3 regions of the Streptomyces sp. 17_S59 genome follow, and region 1 is predicted to be linked to each of the others. Evidence: predicted binding sites of a transcription regulator. Region 1 holds the regulator's gene; each other region holds the start of a gene.
The links. The regulator HrcA, encoded in region 1, represses chaperone genes, less so after heat shock. The targets are predictions, from matches to a motif close to TTNGCACTCNGNNNNNCNGAGTGCNAA.

Region 1 (7,600 bases):
CGTAGTCGCGCCAGGTGTCCCAGCCGGCGTCGCCGCCGGTCAGCAGGATGATCGGGACGTCCTTGGCCCGGCCGAGCCGTTTGACGTGCGCCGCCGCCTCGAAGCCGTCCCCGCCCGGGCCGGCCGCGGCGTACGCGCCGTCCCCGTCCGGCAGCGCCGCGTCGAGCAGGACGACCGCGAAGTCCCCGCGCAGCAGGGCGGCCACGGCCTCCTCGCCGGACCGGGCCCGCACCAGGGGCTCGCCCAGCGGCGACAGCACGGCCTCCAGCGCGGTGAGGCTGTCCTCCAGGTCGTCCACGAGGAGGATGCCCGCACCCGCGCCGCCCGCCGTCCCGTCACACGTCCGAACAGCCGTTTCCCCACTCATAGCGGCTCACTTACCCGACTCGGTGCACCTGGGCACGGCCAGTCTGACACTCTGGCCGTGGTGAAATCCGCACTATGCCGTAAGCGTTCAGGAGCATCGCCGTGAGGACACCGCCGACTTCCGGGAAAGAAGGGGCGGTTGCGCATGTGCCCGCCCGCAGAGCCGACCCGCCGAACGGTCCCCTGGGCGATTCCCGGACGGACCCCGGAACGGACCTCCGCACCGATCAGCGGCCCGGGCCGCCGCCCACGGCCCGCACCAGCCTGCCCGGCGACGCCCGAGCGCCCTCCGCCGCCCGCCGGTTCGTACGCACCGTGCTCGCGGGCTGGAACGCCCACACCGTGGTCACCGACGATGCGACGCTGTTGGTCAGCGAGTTGGTCACCAACGCCGTGGTGCACGCCGGGACCTCCGTGGACCTCGAGTGCCGGCTCGACCCGGAGCGCGGCGGCAGCCTCGTCGTGGAGGTCACCGACCATCACCCCGCCCGCGAGATCCGCGCCCGCCCGCACCGCCCGCCCGGCGGCCCCGACGGCCCGGCGCACGCGGGCCACGGGCTGCGGCTGGTCGCCGAGCTGGCCGAGACCTGGGGCACCGCCTACCGCCGCACCGACAAGACCGTCTGGTTCCACCTGCCGACCAGCCCCGGGCCGGGCGGCGCGCCCCGCGGCGGCGCCCTCTCCGAGCAGGCCCTCCTGCGCGACCTGCACGTCGCCGAGGTCCTCGCCCCCGGTGCCCGGCCGCTGCCGCCCGTCCGCCGCGGCCAGCACCGCGCCCTGTCCTTCCTCGCCGAGGCGTCCGAACTGCTGGCCGGGCAGCTCGACGAGGACAAGGTCGCCTCCCTCGCCACCCAGCTGGCCGTGCCGCGCCTGGCCGACTGGTGCGCCGTCTGGCTCGACGCCGAGGCGGCGTCCGGCGCCGTCCGCCCCGGCGCGGCCCGCTCCGCCCCGCGCCTGTCCCGGGTCTGGCACGCCAGGGAGAGCCGCATCGAGCCCCTCCGGCTCGCCCTCCAGCGCACCCCGCCCGCCCTGCCCGCCGCGGGCCGTGCCGTCCCCTGGCCGTACGGGCCCGACGGACCGGCGCTGGCCTGCCGCCTCGTCGCGGGCGGCCGGGGGATCGGCACCCTCCTGCTCGGCCGGTCCGGGGCGCCCGCCATGACCGGCGAGGTGGTCTCCCTCACCGAGGACTTCGCCCGCCGCGTCGCCCTGGCCCTCGCCTCCGCCCGCCAGTACACCCGCCAGGCCACCATCAGTCACATCCTCCAGCGCGGCCTGCTGCCCCGCGGCGTCGCCCGGATCCCCGGCGTCGACCGGGCCGTCGTCTACGAGCCGCGGGGCGACGCCTCGGCGGGCGGGGACTTCTACGACGTCTTCGGGGTCGGCGGCGGCCGCTGGTGCTTCGCCCTGGGCGACGTCTGCGGCAGCGGCCCCGAGGCGGCCGTGACGACCGGGCTCGTACGCCCCTGGCTGCGGCTCCTGGCCAAGGAGGGCTACGGCGTCGGCGACGTCCTGGACCGGCTCAACCGGATGCTGGGCGAGGAGGCCGCCGAGGCGGAGGCCGGGGCGGCGCCGCGCTTCCTGTCCCTGCTCTACGGGGAGCTGGTGCCGCGCGCGGAGGGCGGCGGCGTCCGCTGCACGCTCGCCAGCGCCGGGCATCCGCTGCCGCTGCTGCTGAGCCCGGACGGCTCGGTGCGGGCCGTGGCGGCCCCGCAGATGCTGCTGGGCGTGATGGAGGACGTCGGCTACGGCAGCGACGCCTTCGACCTCGCGACCGGGGACACGCTGCTGTGCGTCACGGACGGCGTCACGGAGCGCAAGTCGGGGAACCGCCTCTTCGACGACGGCGACGGCCTCGCCGCGGCCCTCGCGGGCTGTACGGGCCTCACGGCCGAGGGCGTGGCCCGGCGCATCCGGGACACGGTGCACGGCTTCGCGCGCACGCCGCTGGACGACGACCTGGCGCTGCTGGTGCTGCGGGCGGAACGATCAGTGGAATGACCACCGGCCGATCACCGGCCGATCACCGGCCTGCCGAGCAACCCCCGGCATGCCGGACAATGGGACTCATGCCTTCCGTACTGCCCGATGGTGAGCCCATGCCCGAGGACGGGGCGCTGCCCCGCCGTGCCCTCGACGGCTCCGGGCAGCGGCCCCTCGGCTTCTACCTGCACGTCCCGTACTGCGCCACCCGCTGCGGCTACTGCGACTTCAACACCTACACCGCGAGCGAGCTGCGCGGCTCCGGCGGCGCCCTCGCCTCCCGCGACAACTACGCCGAGACGGTCGCCGAGGAGATCCGCCTGGCCCGCAAGGTCCTGGGCGACGATCCGCGGCCGGTCGAGACCGTCTTCGTCGGCGGCGGCACCCCGACCCTGCTCCCGGCCGCCGACCTGGGCCGGATGCTCGCCGCCATCCGCGACGAGTTCGGGCTCGCGCCCGGCGCCGAGGTGACCACCGAGGCCAACCCCGAGTCCGTCGACCCCCGCTACCTGGCGGAGCTGCGGGCCGCCGGCTTCAACCGCGTCTCCTTCGGCATGCAGAGCGCCCGGCAGCACGTGCTGAAGATCCTCGACCGCACGCACACCCCCGGCCGCCCGGAGGCCTGCGTGGCCGAGGCGCGCGCGGCGGGCTTCGAGCACGTCAACCTCGACCTGATCTACGGCACGCCGGGGGAGAGCGACGACGACTGGCGCGCCTCCCTGGACGCGGTCATCGGCGCGGGCCCCGACCACGTCTCGGCCTACGCCCTGATCGTCGAGGAGGGCACCCAGCTCGCCCGGCGCATCCGGCGCGGCGAGGTGCCGATGACGGACGACGACGTCCACGCCGACCGCTACCTCATCGCCGAGGAGACGCTCTCGGCGGCGGGCTTCTCCTGGTACGAGGTCTCGAACTGGGCCACGAGCGAGGCGGGCCGCTGCCGCCACAACGAGCTCTACTGGCGCGGCGCCGACTGGTGGGGCGCAGGCCCGGGCGCGCACTCCCATGTGGGGGGCGTGCGGTGGTGGAACGTCAAGCATCCGGGCGCCTATGCGCAGGCGCTGAGCGAGGGCCGGTCGCCGGGGGCGGGACGGGAGGTCCTGGCCGAGGAGGACCGGCGGGTCGAGCGGATTCTGCTGGAGCTGCGGCTGGAGGAGGGGTGCCCGCTGTCGCTGCTGAAGCCGGCGGGCCTGGCGGCGGCCGAGCACGCCCTGGCGGACGGCCTGCTGCGGCCGGAGGAGTACGAGCGCGGGCGCGCGGCGCTGACCCTGCGGGGGCGGCTGCTGGCGGATGCGGTGGTCAGGGACCTGGTGGACTGACGAAGTCGATCAGCTCCTCGACCCGGCCGAGGAGCGTCGGCTCCAGGTCCTTGTACGAGCGGACCGATCCCAGAATCCGCTGCCACGCAGCCCCCGTGTTCTCGGGCCACCCCAGCGCCCGGCACACCCCCGTCTTCCAGTCCTGCCCCCGCGGCACCGACGGCCACCCCGGAATCCCCACCGACGACGGCTTCACGGCCTCCCACACGTCCACGTACGGGTGGCCGACGACCAGCACGTGCCCGTACCCGCGCGTCACCGCAGCCGCAATCCGCGACTCCTTCGAGCCCGGCACCAGGTGGTCCACCAGGACGCCCAGCCGCGCGTCCGGCCCGGGTGCGAAGGAGGCGACGATCGCCGGCAGGTCGTCGATGCCCTCGAGGTACTCGACCACCACGCCCTCGATCCGCAGGTCGTCGCCCCACACCCGCTCCACCAGCTCCGCGTCGTGCCGCCCCTCCACATAGATCCGCCCCGCCCGGGCGACCCGGGCCCGCGCGCCGGGGACGGCGATGGACCCGGAGGCGGTGCGGGCGGGGCCACGCGGCACGGCGGCGGACGGCCGCACGAGCGTCACCACCCGCCCCTCCAGCAGGAAGCCCCGCGGCTCCATGGGGAAGACCCTGCACTTGCCGAAGCGGTCCTCCAGCGTGACCGTCGGCCCCTGCGCCGTCTTCTCGCACCGGATCACCGCCCCGCAGAAGCCGGTCGTGACCTCCTCGACCACCAGATCGGGCTCGGCGGGGACCTCAGGGACGGGGGCAGACCGCTTCCACGGCGGGGTCAGGTCGGGGCTGTACCGCTTGCTCCACATGCGGGCCATTGTCGTTCAAGATCGACACCGCGGTCACGACGGCCACGACGGTCACGACACGCCGAACCGCTCCGCCAGCGCCGCCCGCTGCCCCCGCACGAACGCCGCATCCACCACGGCCCCGTGCCCCGGCACGTACACCGCGTCCTCGCCGCCCAGCGCCAGCAGCCGGTCCAGCGCCGCGGGCCATGCGTGCGGCAGCGCGTCCGGGCCGGCCTGCGGTTCGCCGGACTCCTCGACGAGGTCGCCGCAGAAGACCACCGGGCGCCCGCCGGGCACGGCCACCAGCACCGCCAGGTCGTGCGCCGTGTGCCCCGGCCCCACGTTGACGAGCACCGCCCGCCGCCCGCCGCCCAGATCCACCGTCAGCTCCCCGGAGACCGCGTGCCGGGGCCGGACGAGCAGGTCCACCGACTCGGCCACCAGCTCGGGGTCCAGGCCGTGGCGCACCGCGTCCCGGCGCATCTCGTCCTGCTCGCGCAGCAGCAGGTCGTCCGCGCCCACCGCGCCGTACACTTGCACGCCCGAGAACGCCGCCGTGCCCAGCACGTGGTCGAAGTGCGGATGGGTCAGTGCGATGTGTGTCACGGACCGGCCGAACAGCTCCTGCAGCTCGCCCCGGATCTCCGCGCCCTCGCGCAGCGACGAGCCGGTGTCCACGACCAGCACTCCGTCGGCCCCGGCGATCGCGCCCGTCGTCGCGTCCCAGCCCGGCAGCCGACGGCGCACGACACCCGGCGCGAGCCGTTCCCAGCGCGCCCCCGGGCCGCCGGATTCCCCTCGGTTCTCCATGCCGCTCTCCATACCGTGACGCTAGCTCCCGGGCGGTACGGTTGCCCGCCCGGAGGGGCCTCGGCCGCCCGTGACGGGGACGGCCCTTGCCCTTGCCGTGGTGCCCGGCCGTACACTTGGCGGGAGGGGTCTGGCACTCGTGACCATTGAGTGCCAAGAGTGGAGACACTGTGAGCGACCCCGTACGACGGCTTGACCACAGGACTGGAGGTGCGCGCGATGCTGAGTGAACGCAGGCTCGAAGTGCTGCGCGCCATCGTCCAGGACTATGTGGGCACCGAGGAGCCAGTGGGCTCCAAGGCTCTCACCGAGCGCCACAAACTGGGCGTCTCCCCGGCCACCGTGCGCAACGACATGGCCGCGCTGGAGGAGGAGGGCTTCATCGCCCAGCCGCACACCAGCGCCGGCCGCATCCCGACGGACAAGGGCTACCGCCTCTTCGTCGACAGGCTGGCGGGCGTCAAGCCCCTGTCGACGCCGGAGCGGCGCGCCATCCAGAACTTCCTGGACGGAGCCGTCGACCTGGACGACGTCGTGGCCCGCACGGTCCGGCTGCTGGCGCAGCTGACCCGGCAGGTCGCGGTGGTGCAGTACCCCTCGCTGAGCCGTTCGACCGTGCGGCACGTGGAGCTGCTCTCGCTCGCTCCCGCCCGCATCATGCTCGTCCTGATCACCGACACCGGCCGGGTCGAGCAGCGCATGATCGACTGCCCGGCGCCCGTCGGCGAGAACACGCTGGCGGATCTGCGCGCCCGGCTGAACAGCCGGGTCGTGGGGCGGCGCTTCAAGGACGTGCCGCCGCTGGTGCAGGACCTCCCCGAGGCCTTCGAGCAGGACGACCGAGGAACCGTTTCCACGGTCCTGTCCACGCTGCTGGAGACGCTCGTCGAGGAGACCGAGGAACGGCTGATGATCGGCGGCACCGCCAATCTCACTCGTTTCGGTCATGACTTCCCGCTGACGATCCGGCCCGTGCTGGAGGCGTTGGAGGAGCAGGTCGTCCTGCTCAAGCTGCTCGGTGAGACCAAGGACTCGGCGATGACCGTGCGCATCGGTCACGAGAACGCCCACGAGGGTCTGAACTCCACATCGGTCGTCGCCGTCGGCTACGGTTCGGGCGACGAGGCCGTCGCCAAACTCGGCGTGGTCGGACCGACCCGCATGGACTACCCCGGAACGATGGGAGCGGTACGCGCAGTGGCACGTTACGTCGGACAGATCCTGGCGGAGTCGTAAGTGGCCACGGACTACTACGCGGTCCTGGGCGTACGGCGTGATGCCTCGCAGGACGAGATCAAGAAGGCCTTCCGCCGTCTCGCGCGCGAGCTGCACCCGGACGTGAACCCGGACCCCAAGACGCAGGAGCGGTTCAAGGAGATCAACGCCGCCTACGAGGTGCTCTCGGACCCGCAGAAGAAGCAGGTCTACGACCTCGGCGGCGACCCGCTCTCCTCCTCGGGCGGCGCGGGCGCCGGCGGCTTCGGCGCCGGTTTCGGCAACTTCTCCGACATCATGGACGCCTTCTTCGGCCAGGCGTCGCAGCGCGGGCCCCGCTCGCGCACGCGGCGCGGCCAGGACGCCATGATCCGCCTCGAAGTCAGCCTCACCGAGGCCGCCTTCGGCACCACCAAGGACATCCAGGTCGACACGGCCGTCGTCTGCACCACGTGCAGCGGCGAGGGCGCGGCCCCCGGCACGTCCGCCCAGACCTGTGACATGTGCCGCGGCCGCGGCGAGGTCTCCCAGGTCACGCGGTCCTTCCTGGGCCAGGTCATGACCTCCCGGCCGTGCCCGCAGTGCCAGGGCTTCGGCACGGTCGTGCCGACCCCGTGCCCGGAGTGCGCGGGCGACGGCCGCGTCCGCTCGCGCCGCAACCTGACCGTCAAGATCCCCGCCGGTGTCGACAACGGCACCCGCATCCAGCTGGCGGGCGAGGGCGAGGTCGGCCCCGGCGGCGGCCCCGCCGGCGACCTCTACGTGGAGATCCACGAGAGCAAGCACCCGGTCTTCCAGCGCCGCGGCGACGACCTGCACTGCACGGTCACCATCCCGATGACGGCGGCGGCGCTGGGCACCAAGGTGCCGCTGGAGACCCTGGACGGCGTCGAGGAGATCGACATCCGCCCCGGCACCCAGTCCGGCCAGTCCATCCCGCTGCACCAGCGCGGCGTCACGCACCTGCGCGGCGGCGGACGGGGCGACCTCGTCGTGCACGTCGAGGTGATGACCCCGAGCAAGCTGGACCCGCAGCAGGAGGAGCTGCTCCGCCAGCTGGCCAAGCTCCGCGGCGAGGAGCGCCCGATGGGCGAGTTCAAGCCGGGCCAGCAGG
Region 2 (7,600 bases), 2.0 Mb from region 1:
TGGAGCTGCTCACCACCTGAGGGGTCTCCGCTTGGGGCGGCGCAGGCCCGACACCCGCAGCAGCCGCACCAGCTCCTTGCTGCCCACCTCCACCGCGCCCAGCCGCACCGCGTCCGTGTAGCGCGACTCCGGCACGTCGTAGTGGTCCCCGTCGAACGCCTGCGCAGGGGAGCCCAGGCGCACCGCGAAGGCGTGCAGCTCCTCGAAGGAGACGTCGCTGATCAGGTGGGACCACATCCGGCCGTGGCCCGGCCAGTTCGGCCCGTCGATGTAGAGCGTCACGAGGCCATCGCCATCAGCGCCGCAGCACCGTCGCCAGCGAGCCGACGGGCGCCACCAGCACCGCCTGCTTCGCGCACGCCCAGTGCGGATCGGGGCCCAGCTCGGGCTCGACGTCCAGGGCGTGGAGGTCACCGGAGTCCGTGCACACCGGGCACAGCGGCCAGCGGCCGTAGCGCTCCAGCAGGGCGTCCTGGACGTCCTGGGCGACGAGTCCGGGCAGGAACCCCACGCCGTCCGGCCACTGCTCGATCCACCAGCGGCGGTGCGCGATCGCGTCCTCGACGAGCGAGACCACATCGGCCTCCGCCACGTCTCCCGCCGCCAGGTCGGCGAGGACGAGCGCCCGCGCCGCGTGCAGTGCCTGTTCCAGCTCCATGCGACCCATTGTCGGATGCCGGGAGGGTTGACGGCACACCGGGCCGAAAATACCTTTCAGAGCGTGAGCAGCAAGCTGAAGGAAACTTTCGGAAGGCCCTCCTCTCACACACCGCCGGCCCCGGCCGCACTCGCCGCCAAGGTCCGCACGCTCGCGCCCACCATGACCCGCTCCATGCAGCGCGTCGCCGAGTACTTGGCCAACGACCCCGCGGGCGCCGCCGCCCTCACCGTCACCGGGCTCGCCGAGCGCACCGGCACCAGCGAGGCCACCGTCGTGCGCACCGCGCGCGTCCTCGGCTACCCCGGCTACCGCGACCTCCGCCTCGCCCTGGCCGCCCTCGCCGCCGAGCAGGCCGCCGGGCGCGCGCCCGCCGTCACCGCCGACATCGCCCTCGACGACCCGCTCGACGGCGTGGTCGCCAAGCTGGCCCACGAGGAGGCCCAGTGCCTGGCGGACACCGCCGCCGGGCTCGACACCGCCGCCCTGGAGTCGGCCGTCGCGGCCCTCGCCGCCGCCCGGCGCACCGACGTCTACGGCATCGGCGCCTCCAACCTCGTCGGCCAGGACCTCGTGCAGAAGCTGCTCCGCATCGGCCTGGTCGCCCACGCCCCCGCCGACCCCCACCTGGCCGTCACCAACGCCGTGCAGCTGCGCGCGGGGGACGTGGCGATCGCCATCACCCACTCGGGCCGCACGACGGACGTCATCGAGCCGCTGCGGGTCGCCTTCGAGCACGGCGCGACGACGGTCGCCATCACCGGCCGGCCGGAGGGCGAGATCGCGCAGTACGCCGACATCGTCCTCACCACGTCCTCCGCCCGGGAGAGCGAGCTGCGCCCCGCGGCCATGTCGAGCCGCACCAGCCAGCTGCTCGTGGTGGACTGCCTGTTCATCGGCGTGGCCCAGCGCACGTACGAGACCGCGGCGCCCGCGCTGTCCGACTCGTACGAGGCACTGGCCCACCGGCACGCCCCCGGCAGCCGGCGCTGACGACCCGTCCACCCCGCGAGGACCGCACGGAGAACCCATGACCCAGGCCGCCGCATCAGCCGCACTCCGCGCCCAACTGGCGTCGCTGACCACCGAGGCGTTCCGGCCCGACCTCGCGGACATCGACCGGCTGCCCACCCGGGCCATCGCCGAGATCATGAACGCGGAGGACGCGACGGTCGCGGCCGCCGTCGCCCGGCGGCTGCCCGAGATCGCGGCCGCCATCGACGCCACGGCCGCCCGGATGGCCCGCGGCGGGCGGCTGGTCTACGCGGGCGCGGGCACCGCGGGCCGGCTGGGGGTGCTCGACGCCAGTGAGTGCCCGCCCACCTTCAACACCGACCCGGCCCAGGTGGTCGGGCTGATAGCGGGCGGCCCGGAGGCCCTGGTCACGGCCGTCGAGGGGGCGGAGGACAGCGCCGCGCTGGCCGCCGCCGACCTGGACGCGCTGAAGATCGGGCCGGACGACACGGTCGTCGGCGTCTCCGCCTCCGGCCGCACCCCGTACGCCGTCGGGGCCGTCCGGCACGCCCGCGCCGCCGGGGCGCTCACCATCGGGCTGTCCTGCAACGACCGCTCGGAGCTGGGCGCGGCCGCCGAGCACGCCGTCGAGATCGTCGTGGGGCCCGAACTGCTCACCGGATCCACCCGGTTGAAGGCGGGCACGGCCCAGAAGCTCGTCCTCAACATGCTCTCGACGATCACGATGATCCGGCTCGGGAAGACGTACGGAAACCTGATGGTCGACGTCCGCGCCTCCAACGAGAAGCTGCGGGCCCGCTCGCACCGCATCGTCTCCCTCGCGACGGGCGCCGCGGACGAGGAGATCGAGGCCGCGCTGGCCGCGACGGACGGCGAGGTGAAGGACGCCGTCCTCGTCCTCCTGGGCGGGGTCGACGGCCCCACCGCCGCCCGCCTGCTGGCGGAGTCGCACGGCCACCTGCGCGCGGCGCTCCGTGCGACCGCCCCCGACTGACACTCCGTCACCCCCGGGTGGCGCTCCCCCGGAGCAAGACCATGCACGAAGACAAGCCGACGGACGACTCCACGGACTCCAAGGACTCCAAGTACAGCGCCGTCGCCGCCGCACTCCTCCCCCTGCTCGGCGGCGCCGCGAACCTTCTCTCCGTCGCCAACTGCATGACCCGCCTGCGCATCGAGGTCCGGGACCGCGCGCCGGTACGGGCCGACGCACTGCGCGAACTGCCGGGCGTGCTGGGCGTGGTGGAGGACGCCGCATCGTTCCCGGCGGCTCTGCAGATCGTCCTGGGCCCCGGCGCGGTCGCCCGCGTGGCCCCGGAGCTGGCGCGGCTCACGACACCCGCGCCACCGGCCGCTGCCGGACCGCCCACCGCGCCACCGCCCACGACCGAACCACCCGCCACCGGACCGCCCACCGCCGAGGCCCTCGCCGAGCGCGGCGCCGCCCTGCGCGCCGGGCGGAAGGCCCGCAACGCCACGCCCGGCAAGCTCTTCCTGCGCCGCATCGCCCAGGTCTTCGTCCCCCTGATCCCCGCCCTCGTCGGCTGCGGCATCATCGCGGGCCTCGCCGGGCTGCTCGCCAATCTGCACCGGCTGCCGTCACTCGTAGCGGCCCTGACGGCCGTCGCCTCCGGGTTCATGTCGCTGATCGCGGTGTTCGTCGGCTACCACACGGCCAAGGAGTTCGGCGGCACCCCGGTCCTGGGCGGGGCCGTCGCCTCGGTCGTCGTCTTCCCGGGCGTGGCCCGCGTGCACGCCTTCGGCCAGCAGCTCTCCCCCGGCCAGGGCGGCGTCCTCGGCGCGCTGGCCGCGGCGCTGCTGGCGGTGTGGGTCGAGAGGGGCTGCCGGCGGCTGGTCCCGGAGGCGGTGGACGTGCTCGTCACCCCGTTCCTCACGGTCCTGCTGCCCGGCCTGGCGACGCTGTACGGGCTGATGTACGCGGCCGGTTCGGTCTCCTCCGCGGTCGGCCGCTCCGCGGACTGGCTGCTCACGCACGGCGGCGCGGCGGCGGGCTTCGTGCTGGGCGGGCTCTTCCTGCCGCTGGTGATGCTGGGCCTGCACCAGGCCCTGATCCCGATCCACACCACCCTGATCGGCGAGCAGGGCTACACCGTCCTGCTGCCCCTCCTCGCCATGGCGGGCGCGGGCCAGGTCGGCGCGGCCCTCGCGGTCTACGTCCGGCTCTCCGGGAACGCCTCCGTCCGCAAGGTCATCCGCTCGGCGCTGCCGGCGGGCGTGCTGGGCGTGGGCGAGCCGCTGATCTACGGGGTGTCGCTGCCGCTGGGCCGCCCGTTCGTGACGGCCTGCGTCGGGGGCGCCTTCGGCGGGGGCTTCGTGGGCCTGCTGGCCCAGCTCGGCGACAAGGTCGGCGCCACGGCCATCGGCCCCTCGGGCTGGGCGCTGTTCCCGCTGCTCAAGGGCAACCACGGGCCGGGGGCGACGGTGGCGGTCTACGGGGCGGGCCTGCTGGTGGGGTACGCGGCGGGGTTCGCGGCGACGTACGCCTTCGGCTTCGGGCGGCGGGCCCTGGCGGAGCTGAACGCAACTCCACCGAGGGGGTGAAACGCCCGAGGGCGGCACCCCCGCACTGGGGGTGCCGCCCTCGGTCCGTTCGACGGGAACTACCGAGCCGGGGCTCAGAAGTCCATGTCACCGCCCGGCATGCCGCCCGGAGCGGCCGCGGCGGCCTTCTCCGGCTTGTCGGCGATGACGGCCTCGGTGGTCAGGAAGAGCGCGGCGATGGACGCGGCGTTCTGCAGGGCGGAGCGGGTGACCTTGGCCGGGTCGATGATGCCCTCGGCGATCATGTCGACGTACTCGCCCGTGGCGGCGTTGAGGCCGTGGCCGACGGTCAGGTTGCGGACCTTCTCCACGACGACGCCGCCCTCGAGACCGCCGTTGACGGCGATCTGCTTCAGCGGGGCCTCCAGGGCCAGCTTGACGGCGTTGGCACCGGTGGCCTCGTCGCCCTCGAGGTCGAGCTTCTCGAAGACCGAGGAAGCCTGGAGCAGGGCCACGCCACCACCGGCGACGATGCCCTCCTCGACGGCCGCCTTCGCGTTGCGAACGGCGTCCTCGATGCGGTGCTTGCGCTCCTTCAGCTCGACCTCGGTCGCGGCACCGGCCTTGATGACGGCCACGCCGCCGGCCAGCTTCGCGAGGCGCTCCTGGAGCTTCTCGCGGTCGTAGTCGGAGTCGCTGTTCTCGATCTCGGCGCGGATCTGGTTGACGCGGCCCTGGACCTGGTCGCTGTCACCGGCACCGTCGACGATGGTCGTCTCGTCCTTGGTGATGACGACCTTGCGGGCGCGGCCGAGCAGGTCGAGACCGGCGTTCTCCAGCTTGAGGCCGACCTCCTCGGAGATGACCGTGCCGCCGGTGAGGATGGCGATGTCGCCCAGCATGGCCTTGCGGCGGTCGCCGAAGCCCGGGGCCTTGACGGCGACGGACTTGAAGGTGCCGCGGATCTTGTTGACGACCAGGGTCGACAGGGCCTCGCCCTCGACGTCCTCGGCGATGATCAGCAGCGGCTTGCCGGACTGCATGACCTTCTCGAGGAGCGGCAGCAGGTCCTTGACCGAGCTGACCTTCGAGTTGACGATCAGGATGTACGGGTCGTCGAGGGACGCCTCCATACGCTCCATGTCGGTGGCGAAGTACGCCGAGATGTAGCCCTTGTCGAAGCGCATGCCCTCGGTGAGCTCAAGCTCCAGACCGAAGGTCTGGGACTCCTCGACGGTGATGACGCCTTCCTTGCCGACCTTGTCCATGGCCTCGGCGATCAGCTCGCCGATCTGGGTGTCGGCGGCGGAGATGGAGGCGGTGGAGGCGATCTGCTCCTTGGTCTCCACGTCCTTGGCCTGCTCGAGCAGCGAGGCGGAGACGGCCTCGACGGCCTTCTCGATGCCGCGCTTCAGGGCCATCGGGTTGGCACCCGCGGCCACGTTGCGCAGACCCTCGCGGACCAGCGCCTGGGCGAGGACGGTCGCGGTCGTCGTGCCGTCACCGGCGACGTCGTCCGTCTTCTTCGCGACCTCCTTGACCAGCTCGGCACCGATCTTCTCGTACGGGTCCTCGAGCTCGATCTCCTTGGCGATGGACACACCATCGTTGGTGATCGTGGGGGCGCCCCACTTCTTCTCGAGGACGACGTTCCGGCCCTTGGGGCCGAGGGTGACCTTGACGGCGTCGGCGAGCTGGTTCATCCCGCGCTCGAGACCGCGCCGTGCCTCCTCGTCGAACGCGATGATCTTGGCCATGTGAAGTGGTCCTCCCAGGACGGGGTGGAGACTGCGTCCGGACCGTGTGGCGCCCGCGACGGACGGCCTGCGAGCCCTGCGGTTCCTTGCCCCGCTTGGCCCGCGGACCTCACCGACGGTCCAAATCTGTCACTCTCACTCGGAGAGTGCTAAGCCCAATGATTAGCACTCGACCCCATCGAGTGCAAGCGCCTCTGCCATCCCTGCCCCTGTAGGCGTGGCCGCACACATGGGCGGGCCTGCAAAGGGCACGCGGGCGCGGATGCGCGCGGGCATACACAAGGGGCCCGTACCTCGGCGGTACGGGCCCCTCGGCGAAGCTGTGTGGCTTGTGGCCAATGGTCGATGCGACGCGATCAGTGCGACGCGAACCGATCAGGCGGTCACCTTCACCATGTCAGCCTGCGGCCCCTTCTGGCCCTGCGAGATCTCGAACTCGACTCGCTGCCCCTCCTCGAGGGTGCGGTAACCGTCCATCTGGATCGCGCTGTAGTGGACGAATACATCCGCACCACCGTCGACCGCGATGAAGCCGTACCCCTTCTCCGCGTTGAACCACTTGACGGTGCCCTGAGCCATGCCTAACTCCCCTATTACTGGCCCTTGCACAGGACCGCACTTCGCGGACCCGGGTCATACCTCACCCCCAGACAGGTTGGGGGTGTGCGCCGGAACGCGTCGACCGCGGCTGAATGTATCTGCACGGATGCCGTCTGCAACAGGTCACACGGACGAGAAATCCGGGCGTGGCTGATCGGCCATTCATCCCGATTTCCAAAGGATTCGGGGCAAGTCGGGCCGGGCAAAATGGCCCCAATCCGGCAAATCGCGCACATGTTTCGCGCACATTTTGACGGGTTCTCATATGCGTTCGGCAGTGACACCGGAGGGGGAACGCCCCAACTGTATCGCGCTTCAACAGACGGAATCACCCCGTCCGCTTTACGGCCGGGGTGACTCCGGGAGAATTCTCAGGAACCCTTCGAAAGGGCCTTGCCGCAGGGCTTACCGCCGGTTCAGCCTCCCGCGACGGCAGGGATGATCGACACGCCCGCGCCGTCCGGGGTGGGGGCCTCCAGCCCTCCGTCGAAGCGCACGTCGTCGTCGTTGACGTAGACGTTCACGAACCGGCGCAGCTTGCCGTGCTCGTCGAGGACGCGGGCGGCGATGCCGGGGTGGTTCCGCTCGAGCGAAGCGATGACCTCGCCCAGGGTCACCCCTTCGGCAGCCACCTCGGCCTGCCCATTGGTGTAGGTGCGCAGGATGGTGGGGATGCGGACGTTGACGCTCATGGGGTCACCTGTTCTGTTGGGTTGATTGGATTAGCCCCCACCCCGCCCCTTCCCGGCTGTATCGATGTGCGGCTCCGCCGCGTGGGGGGCTTCGCCCCAGACCCCGTGACCGCGCTGCGCGCAGTCGTCCTCAAACGCCGGACGGGCTGATTTTTCAGCCCGTCCGGCGTTTGAGGACCGGGGGTCCGGGGGCTTGCCCCCGGTTACGGGAAGGGGCGGGGTGGGGAAAGACAAACGCGCCCGCCCTACCGCCCCGCCGCGCGGAACGCCTCCAGCGACGGGCGGATCGTCGCCGTCGGCCCCGCCGCCACCGCATCCAGCGTCTTCAGCCCGTCCCCGGTATTGAGGACGACCGTCGTCAGCGAAGGATCGAGCACCCCGTCCTCCAGCAGCTTGCGCGTGACGCCCACCGTCAC
Region 3 (7,600 bases), 910 kb from region 1:
ACGGTCACGCCGCCCGAGCTGCCCCGGTCGTGCCTAGCGGACCAGACCCCAGCGGAAGCCGAGCGCCACCGCGTGCGCCCGGTCCGAGGCGCCCAGCTTCTTGAACAGCCGGCGGGCGTGGGTCTTGACGGTGTCCTCCGAGAGGAACAGCTCCCGGCCGATCTCCGCGTTGGACCGGCCGTGGCTCATGCCCTCGAGCACCTGGATCTCCCGGGCGGTGAGCGTGGGCGCGGCGCCCATCTCCGCCGACCGCAGCCGCCGCGGGGCGAGCCGCCACGTGGGGTCGGCGAGCGCCTGGGTCACGGTGGCCCGCAGCTCGGCGCGGGAGGCGTCCTTGTGCAGATAGCCGCGCGCCCCGGCGGCGACCGCGAGCGCGACCCCGTCCAGGTCCTCGGCCACGGTGAGCATGATGATGCGGGCGCCGGGGTCGGCGGACAGCAGCCGGCGCACGGTCTCCACACCGCCGAGGCCGGGCATGCGTACGTCCATCAGAATGAGGTCCGAACGATCGGCGCCCCAGCGGCGGAGGACTTCCTCGCCGTTGGCCGCCGTCGTCACGCGCTCGACGCCGGGCACGGTCGCCACCGCGCGACGGAGCGCTTCTCGGGCAAGCGGGGAGTCGTCGCAGACGAGGACGGATGTCATGGCCGCCCTCCGCAGCTGATGCGCGTCACCTTGAGCCTCCAGAGGCTGGTACTGATCGTCACCTGTGCGGTCGACGACGCTCGGGCACCTGCCACCCGCCCGACTGCTTCACGCGTCAACCGCCTCCGCACTCTCAACGACGGTCACCCGAAAGAGTTACGGGCTCGGTCGGCCGTGTTCGGCACTCTACGTGAGGGCGCGGACACGGAGCAGGGCGCACAGGGGGCGCCCGCTCCACCGGCCAAGCTATGCCCCATTTGCCCAGTCGGACCTGTTTTTCTTCCCATTTGCTGCCATCTGTGGCTAGATTCGCAATGAGTCATATTTTCATCTGCTCAGATAGCAGACGTGCGGACCTGGGCACCGCACGGAACGCTTCGACGCTTCGTATCGATTCGCATCGCTTCGAGGGGACAAGCAATGGCAGATTTCTCCCGCCTTCCCGGTCCCAACGCCGACCTCTGGGACTGGCAGCTCCTGGCGGCGTGCCGAGGGGTCGACAGCTCTCTCTTCTTCCACCCCGAGGGTGAGCGCGGCGCCGCCCGCAGCGCCCGCGAGACCTCCGCGAAGGAGGTGTGCATGCGCTGCCCGGTACGCGCCGAGTGCGCGGCGCACGCGCTGGCGGTGCGGGAGCCCTACGGCGTGTGGGGCGGCCTCACCGAGGACGAACGCGAGGAACTCATGGGGCGTGCCCGGCACCGGGCCATCTCCGCGAGCGGCGCGGGCGCGGGCGCGATGACCGCCTGAGCGCCCCGGTCGCTTCGTGCACGGTTGAAGAAACGTTTTGACCGACCCCGCCGGATCCCCGCCCGCGCCCCCCGCGCGCCGTCGCACCCCTGCGCAGCACGCTCCGCCCGGGGGTCCCCCGCCCTGCGGGCCCCGGGGGCCCGGGGGTCTCCCGCTCAGCGGCGCGCCGCCTCCGCGAGCCGGTCCAGCATGGCCCCGACCGCCGGCACCCGGGCCAGGTCCGGAAGCGTGAGCGCCACGATCTCGCGCTGCACGACCGGCTCCACCGGCACCGTCCGCGCCCCCTTGGGCCGCACCGACTCCAGCGCCAGCTCGGGCATCACGGCCACCCCGAGCCCCGCGCCCACCAGCCCGAACACCGCCACGTAGTCGTCCGTCGCGAAGTCGATGCGCGGCGTGAAGCCCGCGCTCTCGCAGACCTCCACCAGGTGCCGCCGGCAGCGCGGGCAGCCCGCGATCCACGGCTCCAGCTCCAGCTCGCCGATCCCGATCCGCTCCGCCCCGGCCAGCCGGTGCCCCTCGGGCACCACACCGATGAGCCGGTCCGTCAGCAGCGGCCGTACGACCAGGTCGTCCCACTCCGCGGCGGCGGCCGGGTCCGCGCCGCGCACGTCGGGGTAGCGGAAGGCCAGCGCGATCTCGCAGTCGCCCTCGCGCAGCATCTCCACCGAGCGCGGCGGCTCGGCCTCGACCAGGGAGATCTGGGTGCCCGGGTGGGCGGCCCGCATCTCCGCGAGCGCGGTCGGCACCAGCGTGGAGCTGCCGCTGGGGAAGGAGACGAGCCGCACCCGGCCCGCGCGCAGCCCGGCGATCGCCGCGATCTCCTCCTCGGCGGCGGTCAGCCCGGCCAGGATTCCGGTGGCGTGCCGCACCAGGGCCTCGCCCGCCTCGGTCAGCCGCATCTCCCGGCCCGTGCGCACCAGCAGCGGCGTGCCCGTGGACTGCTCCAGGGCCTTCATCTGCTGGCTGACGGCGGGCTGGGTGCAGCCCAGCTCGCGGGCCGCGGCGGAGAAGGAACCGGTGGCGGCGACGGCGCGCAGCACCCTGAGATGACGAGCCTCGATCATATGCCGAGCATAAGCCCACCTTGGAGCGGGCGCGAAATAATCGCTCGCCGCTTTGAGATCCGGCGACTACCCTCGACCCATGCACCTGATCTCCGTCAATGCCGGCCGCCCCCGCACGGCCGACGACCGCGCGGGCACGGCGGGCGCGTTCACCGACGGCCTCGACACGGGCATCGACAAGCGCCCGGTCGACGGGCCGGTGGCCGTGGCGAGCCCCGGCCCCGCGGGCACGGCCGGCAGCGGCGTGGCCGGCGACACCATCCTCAACCTCCGCCACCACGGCGGCGACGATCAGGCGGTGTACGCCTTCGCGCGCGAGGACCTCGACCGCTGGGAGCGGGAGCTGGGCCGCGCCCTGCCCAACGGCTCGTTCGGGGAGAACCTCACCACCAGCGGACTGGATGTCAACGGCGCGCGCATCGGCGAGCGTTGGCGCATAGGTACGGATCTGCTGCTCGAGGTCACCGCGCCGCGCGTCCCCTGCCGCACCTTCGCCGACTGGCTGGGCGAGCAGGGCTGGGTACGCAGGTTCACCCAGGAGGCGGCGCCGGGCGCGTATCTGCGCGTCCTCGAACCCGGGCAAATACGGGCAGGAGACCCCATCGCGGTCGTCCACCGCCCCGGTCACGAGGTCAGCATCTCCGTCGCCTTCCGGGCCCTGACGACCGAACGGGACCTGCTGCCCGGCCTGCTGGCGGCCGGGGACGCGCTGCCCGCGCGGCTGCGGGAGAAGGCCGAGGCGTACGGAGAGCGTCAGAAGGCGTCCGCACAGCCCCCGGAGGAGCGACCGGAGGGGTGGGACGGACTTCACCGGGCGGCGCCGGGCACTAACGTTCCCGTATGACGACTGCACTGATCACGGGAGCCACGGCCGGCATCGGCGCGGCCTTCGCACGGCGGCTGGCGGCCGAGGGACACGATCTGGTCATCGTGGCCCGCGACGAGAAGCGGCTGAGCGAACAGGCGACCGAACTCCACGACCGCCACCGGGTGGAGGTGGAGGTGCTCCGCGCCGACCTGTCGGAGGAGGAGGGCATCGCGGCCGTCGAGGCCCGTCTCGCGGACCGCAAGAACCCGGTGGATCTGCTGGTCAACAACGCCGGTTTCGGCAACCGCGGCCGCTACCTCGAGGTCCCGATGGCCGACGAGCTGACGATGCTCAAGGTGCACTGCGAGGCGGTGCTGCGGCTGACGTCGGCCGCGGCGGCGAGCATGCGCGAGCGCAGACGCGGTGGGGTCGTCAACGTCGCCTCCGTGGCCGCCTTCGTGCCGCGCGGCACGTACGGGGCGAGCAAGGCGTGGGTGGTGCAGTTCACGCAGGGCGCGGCGCGGGATCTGGCGGGCAGCGGGGTGCGGCTCATGGCGCTGTGCCCGGGATTCGTCCGCACGGAGTTCCACCAGCGGGCCGGCATGGGGGTGGACAACGTGCCCGGCTGGATGTGGCTGGACGCGGACAAGCTGGTGGAGGCGGCGCTGAAGGACCTGGCGCGCGGCAAGTCGCTCTCCGTCCCGGATCCCCGTTACAAGGCGCTGACCGGCCTGATGAAGCTGGCGCCGCGCCGGGCGGTCTCGCGCGCGAGCGCCACGACGGGGCGCAGGTTCGGCCCGAACTGACGCTTCGTAATGATGCTTCGTACTGACGCGTTGTACTGACTGACGCGTCGTACTGACGATCCGGACTGACGGGCCCTACCGACGGGCCCGACCGACGATCCGGAAACGGCCGGAGCCCGGCGCCTCCCCTGGGGGGAGGGCCGGGCTCCGGGCGCGTCAGGCGTCAGGCGCGTCAGGCGTCAGTGCGCGTGGCCGTGACCGTGGCCGTGACCGGCCTCGGCGGCCTCCTCTTCCTTCTTCTCGACGACCAGGGTCTCGGTCGTGAGCAGCAGGGAGGCGATGGACGCGGCGTTCTCCAGCGCCGAGCGGGTGACCTTGACCGGGTCGATGACGCCGGCCTTCACCAGGTCGCCGTACTCGCCGGTCGCGGCGTTGAAGCCCTGGCCCTTCTCCAGCTCCGCCACCTTGGAGGTGATGACGTAGCCCTCGAGGCCGGCGTTCTCGGCGATCCAGCGCAGCGGCTCGACGACGGCGCGGCGGACGACGGAGACACCGGTGGCCTCGTCACCCTCCTTGTCCAGACCGCCGTCCAGCACCTTGGCGGCGTGGACGAGCGCGGAGCCACCACCGGAGACGATGCCCTCCTCGACCGCGGCGCGGGTCGCGGAGATGGCGTCCTCCAGACGGTGCTTCTTCTCCTTCAGCTCGACCTCGGTGGCCGCACCCACGCGGATCACGCAGACGCCGCCGGCGAGCTTGGCGAGGCGCTCCTGGAGCTTCTCGCGGTCCCAGTCCGAGTCGGTGGTCTCGATCTCGGCCTTGATCTGGGCGACGCGGCCCGCGACGTCCTCGGAGTTGCCGCCGCCGTCGACGATGGTCGTGTCGTCCTTGGTGACGGTCACGCGGCGGGCGGTGCCCAGCACGTCCAGACCGGCCTGCTCGAGCTTGAGGCCGACCTCCTCGGCGATGACGGTGGCACCGGTGAGGGTGGCCATGTCGCCGAGCATCGCCTTGCGGCGGTCACCGAAGCCGGGCGCCTTGACGGCGACGGCGTTGAAGGTGCCGCGGATCTTGTTGACGACCAGGGTCGACAGGGCCTCGCCCTCGACGTCCTCGGCGATGATCAGCAGCGGCTTGGAGCCACCGGCCTGGATGACCTTCTCCAGCAGCGGCAGCAGGTCCTGGATCGAGGAGATCTTGCCCTGGTGGATCAGGATGTAGGGGTCGTCGAGGACGGCCTCCATGCGCTCCTGGTCGGACACCATGTACGGCGAGAGGTAACCCTTGTCGAAGGCCATGCCCTCGGTGAAGTCCAGCTCCAGGCCGAAGGTGTTGGACTCCTCGACGGTGATGACACCGTCCTTGCCGACCTTGTCCATCGCCTCGGCGATCAGCTCGCCGACCTGCTTGTCCTGCGCGGACAGCGCGGCGACGGCGGCGATGTCGGTCTTGGAGTCGATCGGGCGGGCGGTCGCCAGCAGGTCGTCCGAGATCGCCTTGACGGCGGCGTCGATGCCCTTCTTCAGGGCGGCCGGGGAGGCACCGGCGGCGACGTTGCGCAGACCCTCGCGGACCAGCGCCTGGGCCAGCACCGTGGCGGTGGTGGTGCCGTCACCCGCGATGTCGTTGGTCTTGGTCGCCACCTCCTTGACGAGCTGGGCGCCCAGGTTCTCGTACGCATCGTCGAGCTCGATCTCGCGCGCGATGGTGACACCGTCGTTGGTGATGGTCGGGGCACCGAACTTCTTGTCGATGACGACGTTGCGGCCCTTGGGGCCGATGGTGACCTTCACGGTGTCGGCGAGCTTGTTGACGCCGCGCTCGAGCGCGCGCCGGGCGTCCTCGTCGAACTTCAGAGTCTTGGCCATGGGTTACGTATCCTCGCGATCTCTCTCAAACGAACTGCGCCCCGGGCGCCCGGCTGAAGTGGACGCGGGTACCAGGGGCGCAGAACAGAAGCTTCGAAGGCTCGATGCCTTGTGCTCGAAAGCTCGGGTGAATTACTTCTCGATGATCGCGAGGACGTCGCGAGCCGAGAGGACGAGGTACTCCTCGCCGTTGTACTTCACCTCGGTGCCGCCGTACTTGCTGTACAGCACGACGTCGCCGACCTGGACGTCGAGCGGCAGGCGGTTGCCGTCCTCGAAGCGGCCCGGGCCCACGGCCAGGACGACGCCCTCCTGGGGCTTCTCCTTCGCGGTGTCCGGGATGACCAGGCCAGAGGCCGTGGTCTGCTCGGCGTCGAGCGGCTGGACCACAATGCGGTCCTCGAGCGGCTTGATGGCAACCTTGGAGCTGGCGGTCGTCACGATCCGACCTCCCCCTTCGGAGATCTCACGGGGTTAACTGTCTGAGGTGGCGACCTGGTGGATCCGTCGTCGCGGGTGCCGGATCTGCCCGTCGCCGTGTTTGGCACTCACCGGTGGAGAGTGCCAACGAAGCCGAGACTATGACGCGGTTAGCACTCGGTCAAGCGGAGTGCCAATTCAGCGCGCGGCGGAGCGTGCATACCCCGCGGGGCGGGACGTAGTCCTCGGCGCGCTCCCGGATCTTGATCGCAGCACTCGGGCCCGGGCCTCGGCGCCGGTCTCAGACGTAGTCCTCCAGGCGGGCGACGGTGAAGCCCTGGGCCTGGATGCTGCGCAGCATATTGGTGACCATGCGGGTCATCGAGGTGCCCTTCAGCTCCTCCGGACCGCGGAAGTGGGCGAGGATGATGTCGCCGGGGCGCAGCTTCTCGCCCTCCGCGTAACGCATGTCGTTGATCTGCATCGTGGCCTCCCACAACACGACCGCGCGGATCCCGCAGCTGCCGGCCGCCGCCAGGGTCTGGTCGTTGTAGTTGCCGTAGGGCGGCCGGAACAGGGCGGGCTTGCTGCCGAGACGCTTCTCCAGGGCGTCCTGGTCCCCGCATATCTCGTGCCGCTGGGCGTCGGCGGAGAGGGTGCGGAGGTTGGGGTGGGTGAGGGTGTGGTTGTCGATGCCGTTGCCGAGGGCGCGGAGCTGGTCGAAGTAGCCGTAGCCGCGGCCGGCGCGGGCGATGCTGTCGGTGAGGAACATCGTGAACGGCAGCTTGAGGTCCTTCGCCATCTTCACGAACTCCGGGTCCTTCTCGGCCCCGTCGTCGAAGGTCACGAAGACGACCTTGTCCTGGGTGGGTATCCGCCGGACGACCTGCGGGGTACTGCCGCTCGTGAACCCGTCGGTGAGCTTCTTGGCGGGCGGGGGCGGGGGTGCGGCGAGGGGCTTGTCGAGGCCCCAGTGGCGGTACGAGTCGTCGGGCGACGGGGACTGGGACCGGGACTGCGCGGCCCCGGCCGTGGGCGCCGCGGAGGCCGCCTTGTGCGGCTTTTCGGGGCTGCCGCCGGAGGAGCCCGAGCATCCGGTGAGGATGCCGGCCAGGAGGGCGGTGACGGAGGCGAGGGCGGCGGCGGTGACGGTGCGGTGCGCGCGGCGGGCGGGGGCGTTCGGGCTCACATGGACGATTCTTGTCCATGCGTTCGAGACTCGCGCTGGGGGGCGCGAGGGGGCGGTTTCTTTCCCCGATCCCGCCCCTTCCCGAAACTGAGGGCTGCGCCCCCAGGCCC

Region 2: a site for HrcA is predicted at 6,055-6,081, ahead of groL (chaperonin GroEL). Genes of this name have one in related genera too.
Region 3: a site for HrcA is predicted at 6,472-6,498, ahead of groES (co-chaperone GroES). Genes of this name have one in related genera too.

The regions. Positions count from the first base shown of each region.
Region 1 covers NZ_JBXOWD010000001.1:2,132,289-2,139,888, reverse strand. Annotated here, with positions in the region: gene AC1Z4A_RS09495 (response regulator) at 1-367, opposite strand, end outside; gene AC1Z4A_RS09490 (SpoIIE family protein phosphatase) at 514-2,364, shown strand; gene hemW (radical SAM family heme chaperone HemW) at 2,433-3,665, shown strand; gene AC1Z4A_RS09480 (DUF3097 domain-containing protein) at 3,646-4,479, opposite strand; gene AC1Z4A_RS09475 (MBL fold metallo-hydrolase) at 4,531-5,271, opposite strand; gene hrcA (heat-inducible transcriptional repressor HrcA) at 5,491-6,507, shown strand; gene dnaJ (molecular chaperone DnaJ) at 6,508-7,600, shown strand, end outside.
Region 2 covers NZ_JBXOWD010000001.1:4,120,003-4,127,602, reverse strand. Annotated here, with positions in the region: gene AC1Z4A_RS18675 (HD domain-containing protein) at 1-20, shown strand, start outside; gene AC1Z4A_RS18670 (DUF4031 domain-containing protein) at 10-282, opposite strand; gene AC1Z4A_RS18665 (hypothetical protein) at 296-658, opposite strand; gene AC1Z4A_RS18660 (MurR/RpiR family transcriptional regulator) at 722-1,651, shown strand; gene murQ (N-acetylmuramic acid 6-phosphate etherase) at 1,689-2,627, shown strand; gene AC1Z4A_RS18650 (PTS transporter subunit EIIC) at 2,669-4,195, shown strand; gene groL (chaperonin GroEL) at 4,270-5,892, opposite strand; gene AC1Z4A_RS18640 (cold-shock protein) at 6,268-6,471, opposite strand; gene AC1Z4A_RS18635 (MoaD/ThiS family protein) at 6,909-7,184, opposite strand; gene thrC (threonine synthase) at 7,430-7,600, opposite strand, start outside.
Region 3 covers NZ_JBXOWD010000001.1:3,042,052-3,049,651, forward strand. Annotated here, with positions in the region: gene AC1Z4A_RS13405 (response regulator transcription factor) at 34-645, opposite strand; gene AC1Z4A_RS13410 (WhiB family transcriptional regulator) at 1,066-1,392, shown strand; gene AC1Z4A_RS13415 (LysR family transcriptional regulator) at 1,548-2,459, opposite strand; gene AC1Z4A_RS13420 (MOSC domain-containing protein) at 2,539-3,303, shown strand; gene AC1Z4A_RS13425 (SDR family NAD(P)-dependent oxidoreductase) at 3,300-4,073, shown strand; gene groL (chaperonin GroEL) at 4,253-5,881, opposite strand; gene groES (co-chaperone GroES) at 6,014-6,322, opposite strand; gene AC1Z4A_RS13440 (polysaccharide deacetylase family protein) at 6,603-7,490, opposite strand.